Regions from separate parts of the Clostridioides sp. ZZV15-6598 genome, predicted to be linked through region 2. Evidence: riboswitches for the same ligand, from Rfam matches in the RefSeq annotation. Region 2 holds a riboswitch; the other holds the start of a gene.
What was found. A riboswitch is a leader RNA that binds a small molecule or an ion and turns the genes downstream of it on or off. The one in region 2 is predicted to bind thiamine pyrophosphate.
Positions count from the first base shown of each region.

Region 1: it holds a riboswitch for thiamine pyrophosphate, as region 2 does, so the genes downstream of both, KGF50_RS09700 (MTH1187 family thiamine-binding protein) here and thiC (phosphomethylpyrimidine synthase ThiC) in region 2, are expected to answer to the same signal.

Region 1 is NZ_JAGWCS010000039.1:4,212-7,641, reverse strand. Features, by position in the region: gene KGF50_RS09715 (ABC transporter ATP-binding protein) at 1-152, opposite strand, end outside; gene KGF50_RS09710 (ABC transporter substrate-binding protein) at 121-1,140, opposite strand; gene KGF50_RS09705 (ABC transporter permease) at 1,162-1,932, opposite strand; gene KGF50_RS09700 (MTH1187 family thiamine-binding protein) at 1,907-2,197, opposite strand; TPP riboswitch at 2,328-2,427, opposite strand; cyclic di-GMP riboswitch class I at 2,899-2,988, shown strand; gene KGF50_RS09695 (hypothetical protein) at 3,057-3,218, shown strand; gene KGF50_RS09690 (winged helix-turn-helix transcriptional regulator) at 3,338-3,430, opposite strand, start outside.
Region 2 is NZ_JAGWCS010000125.1:5,602-9,031, reverse strand. Features, by position in the region: gene thiF (sulfur carrier protein ThiS adenylyltransferase ThiF) at 1-379, opposite strand, end outside; gene thiS (sulfur carrier protein ThiS) at 372-566, opposite strand; gene thiC (phosphomethylpyrimidine synthase ThiC) at 615-1,916, opposite strand; TPP riboswitch at 2,059-2,170, opposite strand; gene recQ (DNA helicase RecQ) at 2,259-3,430, opposite strand, start outside.

The DNA of each region.
Region 1 (3,430 bases), on a different contig from region 2:
CATCCACTTGGTCCTAATATAGAAACAAATTCGCCTTCATAAACATCAATACTTATATCTTTTAAAACATCTACATCTTTATATGTCTTTGATACATTTTCTATAGATACTTTTGCCTTTTTATTGTGGTAAGAATTCATTTGTGTAAGCATCACTTGCCTTCATATCCTTGTCTATTAATTTATATTCTTTTAAGAATGATGTATAGTTATTCCATACACTATCTTTCATTTCTCCCCATCTTGGTGCATCATCTTTATATTTACCTGCTAAATACTCTTGACTCTTTATTGCTAATTTTTCGTCTACTTCAGGAGCATGTTTTACTAAAATTTTTGCAGCATCTTCAGGATTTTTTATTGCATACTCATAACCTTTTGTTGTAGCTTTTAAGAATTTTTTAGCAAGTTCTGGGTTGTCCTTAAGTACAGTTTCATTAGAAATTATAAGTGGTGTATAATAGTCCAATCTTTCATCTAAGTCTTTTACTGGTATAAAGTTTAAATCATAATCAATTAAACTAGCTTTAACTACATCCCAACCTTCAAATATCCATGCGAAATCTACAGTTTTCATAGCTGCAAAGAAATCATCTTGACCAGTATTAACTATTTTTAATTTATTAAAGTCAGCTCCATTTTTCTTCATAACTGCTTTAAAAACAGCTTCTTCTGATGGAGAACCCCAACCTCCATAAGTTTTTCCTTCAAAATCTTTTGCTGTAGTTATATTTTTTTCTTTTGGAGATGCAAATCCAGAAGTATTATGTTGTATAACAGTAGCTACAGCTTTTATTGGAAGTGGGTCTTCACTAGTTTTTGCATAAGTAACTTGCTCTTGATAGCTTATACCAAAGTCAGCTTTTCCTGTTGCAACTAAAGTTTCAGCTCCACTTTCAGGTGGTTGTACTATTTCAACATCCAAACCTTCTTCTTTATAGTAACCTTTATCAAGTGCCACAAATAATCCAGTATGATTCGTATTTGGTGTCCAATCAAGTACAACAGTCACTTTTTTAGAAGAAGTATCTTTACTATTTTTTTTATCTTTATCACTATTATTTCCAGAAGAACATCCAGTTATTGTTGCTAATGTAAGAGCACTTACCAAACCTAATATTCCTAATTTTTTGAAATTCATAATATCCTCCCTCAAATGCATTTAATCTTCTAATCTATGTTTTATAACAACTTTTTTTATAGCTTGTACAATTCCTACAAATATTAAACTAAATATAACTACTAATATAGTAGATGCAAATACTTTATCAAGTGCATATGCACTTTTTGACCTTAGCATATAAACACCAAGACCTTTTGTTCCACCTAACCACTCTGCAACAGTTGCTGCCATTACAGCATAAGTAGCAGATATTTTAAGTCCAGAAAAAAATTTATCCATTGACATAGGAAATTTAAGATGAATAAAAGTATTAATCTTATTTGAATTCATAGTCTTAAACAAATTTAAATAATCTTTATCAATATTCTCAATACCATCTACAAAACTTATTAATATAGGAAAAAAACAAGTAAGCATTACCATCAATATTTTTGGCATTGTTCCAAATCCAAACCAAATCATAAAAAGTGGAGCTATTATTATTGTAGGTATCATTTGAGTCACTAACATAATAGGATAAAGACATTTTTTTATTATCAATACAAAATCCATTAATATTCCAATTATTAAAGATATTATTATTGCAACTATAAATCCAAATATTGCTTCCCCTATAGTAACCATGGCATGCATAGATAAATTTTGATAATCTTTAAAAAATACATTAATTATATCTATTGGTGTAGGTAGTATATATTGAGGAACCTTTAAAACTTCTACCACAGATTGCCAAAAAATAAGTATAAACAAAAATGTTGCTATTGGGTATATACTATTTTTGACTTTATCTATGATTTCTAAGTTTCTCATCTATAGTTAAACCCCCAGCTTTTTCATCTACTCTAGCTACTGTTATAACTCTTTCACATCCAAGATTAAAAGGGATTTTATGTACTTTTTTTAGTAGTTCAAAAACTTCATCAAAATCACCTTCAACAGTAGTACTCATTGCTCCTATTTCACATTTAAGACCACTATTTTCAATTTCTGCTATACAAGCATCTACTACTTTATACATTTCTTCTTCACCTTTATAAGGTCTTAGTGGCATTACTGCTATGTCTGCAATTACCATTTAAATCACTCCTTTTAAAATAATTAATACCTACTAGGTATATTTTGTTTTTTGTTAAAATATTTTATAGATAAAAACATAGTATATTTAAATAAAATAAAAGCCTTATCCAAAATAGGATAAGACTTATTTTTATCTTTACTGGTCTCCCTACACTGGCATTATCCAAACAGGTTCAAAGGGTCGAGATAAAATCTCCTCTCAGCATATTAGCTCCCCGAAATATATTATATCTTTTCTACTTGATTATACTACACTTATCATATTTTAACAAATTTTTTATTTATATTATATATTTTATCTGTATTAAAATTTACAAAACTATATAATATTTTATGATTTATTGTCTTTATCCCCACTAATTTTTTTTAAAATTTTAATAACCCCCTTTTATTTACTATAACTTTATTCTCTTGATATTATTATTTTTAATATAATATATTTTTATACACATATATTGATTATATATACTCTTTTTAATATATTGACCACTTCTTATTGATTAATTTTGTGCTACTTCATCAATATAATTCAAATAAATTAATAATATAAATCTACAGTTCCTTTTAGACAACAAGCTTTATTGCATAATTTACTTGTATGTTTTATTTTTAAAGGGCAAAATAACTTTTATATTTAATTTTTTTAGTTTATATATTGAAAAATAAAACGTTTTCCTGTAATATTATAATCGTAGAATAAAACTAAACAGGCAAAACTAGAGAAATTTAGTGACGCAAAGCTATAGGGACTAACACTTATAAAATAAGTTATGTCAGCCAGTTGCCAAAAAGATATTTTCTTTTTGTTTTTTATGAAAGTTTTTTAGGGGGATAAATAATATATGTTTATAAATAAAATGGATAGATGTACGCATATACTAACTGCCTATATATGCAGTTCATACGATTACTGTAATTTTATAGATACGCAGTTAAACGATTTTATACTAGAGTATGGTGAAAATGTTGTGGAATCTTGTTTACATCAAGTGATGGTATTGGTAAGTAAGTATAATTAAATGGATTTTATTTTCTAGAAAACCCTTTTTAGTTTTATCTACATTTTAAATGTATCATCGATATAAAATTGATTAAAGTATATTTCTTTTTTTATTTTTAATTAAACATACAACTAAGTTTATTTTATATACTGTTTACCCCAATTACATAACTCTAATAATATAAGCTCTAATGACTTTCCACGCTTAGTAGCAGAATATTCAACTTTAGG
Region 2 (3,430 bases):
TTAAATTAGATGGCTCTACAACATCATAATCTATAAGTAGAAGTTCTCCAACTCCAATTCGAGCTAAAGAGATAGCTATATTGGACCCAAGTCCACCTAGTCCCAATATAGCAACTCTTCCTTTTTTTAATTTATTATGCACATTTGGAGTATGTCTAGCAATCAACAAGCTTTCTAGCTCATCAAAAGAAGGTTTAACCCCTTTTTGTATAAGTGTTAATTTATCATTTTCAGAAAGTGGAATATCGGCTTTAATTGGATATCCATTCAACACCAATACATCACATTTATGATTGTAATTATCTCTAACTTTATAGGCAGTTGTATTTTCTTCAACATCTGTTAATATTTCATTTACAAATATTTTTATTTTAACCACCTCCAATAAAGCTAATAAGTTCTACAACATCTTCATCTTTTAATATATATGTATTGTAATTGGATTCTTCAATTATTTCTAGATTTATCTCAACTACAACTCTATCGCTCTTCAAATTATATTTATTCAACAAATCTATAACAGTTAAGTTTTCTTCGAATTCAATATTCTTTCCATTAACCTTCACTAAATCACCTCCTCCTTTTGATTTTATTCAACTAATGTTCTGTACAAATTATATTAAATTAAGTTCTTCATTGTTTAATATTTTCTTAACTGTTCTCATTGAACACATTTTTCCACACATAGTACAACTATCTTCATGAGTAGGAGTTGATTCATCTCTATATCTTTTAGCCTTTTCAGGGTCTATCGCAAGTCTAAACATTTCACACCAATCTAAATCTGCTCTAGCTTTACTCATTTTGTTATCCCACTCACGAGCTCCTTTAACATTCTTAGCTATATCTCCTGCATGAGCGGCTATTTTAGCAGCTATTATCCCTTCTTTCATATCATCTAAATTAGGCAATCTTAAATGTTCTGCTGGAGTTACATAACATAAAAAGTCTACTCCTTTAGCACATGCTAATGCTCCCCCTATTGCACTAGTTATATGGTCATAACCTGGTGCTATATCTGTAACCAATGGACCAAGAACATAAAAAGGTGCTCCATGACATAGTCTTTTTTCTAACACTACATTTGCTTCTATTTCATCAATAGCCATATGTCCAGGTCCTTCTATCATGACTTGTACATTTCTTTCCCATGCTCTTTTAGTAAGCTCTCCTAATACTACAAGTTCTTGAATCTGAACACCATCTGTAGAATCTTTTATACAGCCAGGTCTACAAGCATCTCCTAAACTTAATGTAACATCATATTCTTCACATATATCTAAAATCTTATCAAAATTAGTATAAATAGGATTTTCTTTATTATTTAACTCCATCCAAGCAAATAATAATGAACCTCCACGAGATACTATATGAGTTAATCTTTCATGATTTTTTATCTTTTGGCAAACACTTCTAGTAAGACCAGCATGTATAGTAATAAAATCAACTCCATCAACAGCATGTTGTCTTATTACATTTAAAAATTCTTCTTCTGTTATATCTTTTAGTTCTTTTTCTAAATACCCTACTGCATCATACATAGGAACCGAACCTATCATTGCAGGTGACATTTCAACAACTTTTTCTCTAAATTCTCTAGTTTTTCCATAGTTACTTAAATCCATTATTGCTTCAGCTTTCATGTCTATTGCCACTTTAACTTTTTCAAGTTCATTTTCTATATTCTTACAATCTCTTGAAATTCCTAGGTTTACATTTATCTTTGTTCTTAAATTTTTACCTACACCTTCTGCACTTAAGGATTTATGATTTTTGTTAGCAGGTATAACAACTTGTCCTTTTGCTATTAATTCTCTTAATTCATTTACATCTACTTGTTCCTTTTGAGAAACGGTTTCCATTTCTTTAGTTATTATGCCTTTTCTAGCAGCATCCATTTGCGTTGTATAATTCATATTACATTCCTCCAAGATTAAAGTTATAGTTTTTAACAATAAAAAAAGTGCTTTTCCTTGTTTTGGAAAGCACTCTTATAATCATATATACACTTAGACAAATTTCTCACTATACAGAATAATTTATCTATTTATATAACAAAATTATATTACAAAGCTTCCCTTCGCAAGCATTATCTTGATCAGGTTATTAGGGTTTGTAAGTTACGGCTTTATCTCTCAGCTAGCCAATTCTAGCGCCCCTAGCTCTAAATTTTTATCATTTTTACAAATTCAGTATAACACAGCAAAAATATTAGTTCAACATAATAATACAAATTTTATATTTTAATTCACTTAACTTTACTCTAATAATACACCTTTTTTCGAATTTTCAAGATAAGATTTAAGTATCACAGCCCTTATATTTTCATACTTTATTGAATCTGGAAGTTTTCTTTTTATGTTATTTAAATTTTCATAACCTACTTCTTCACATACTTCTAAAATCATCTTCTTTTCATCTTCACTATAAAAACTTTCTAAATCTAATGTAAATGATATACTTTGCCCATCTTTTACATAATCATATACATATCCAATAACTGTAGATAAAGATACTTCTATTTCTTGACTTACACTTTGTATATCCTTACCTTGATTTAACAAATCTAATGCTATTTCATTGTTTTTTCTGCTTTCTCCATCTAGTATCAATTTTCTTTTTTTCTTTTTCTCCCAATTAACATCAATATTATTTTCTTTTACATACTGTTTAACTTCATCTAAAATACTAGCCCCATACTTTTCAATTTTTACTTCACCTATACCTGAAATATCCTTTAATTGTTCTTTATCAAGTGGGTATCTTCCACTTATTTCTTTCAAAGCCTTATTAGCTAAAATCATATATGGAAGTAATTTTTCTTTCTTGGCATATTCTTCTCGAATATTTACTAGCTTTTCATATAAAGCTTTATCTGTATTAATTTCAAGAAATTCACTATTAACATTTATTAAATCGACATTTTTTTCTTTATCCTTTTTATCAATATTATTTTTTTCGACATATTCTTTTATTAGTGTTTCAAAATCTTCACCATATTTTTGATATTTAATTTCTCCTACTCCAGATATATTTAGCATTTCTTCTTTATTGACTGGATAACTACTAGACATAGCTCTAAGTGTTCCATCTCCAAAAACCATATATGGAGCTATTTTTTCTTCACTTGCAATTAAGTGTCTTAATTCTCTTAAAGCACTATATAATTCATCTTCTACTTCTAGGGATTTTGTCATTACAATTTCCTTAAATTCTACCTTTGCCTCACCCTTCAAAACTTTCATAGACATATCATTTAATCTTATAGTTGGATAACTTCCTCTGTTTCCGCTACCTAAAGTTTCGACTAAATCTAAAAAACCATGAGAAACTAATGTGTTTATAAAATTCTTCAAGTCTTCACTTGAGTAATCTCTCATAATATTATATGTAGACAAAGTATCTAAACCAAGTTGTAAAATTTTTTTGT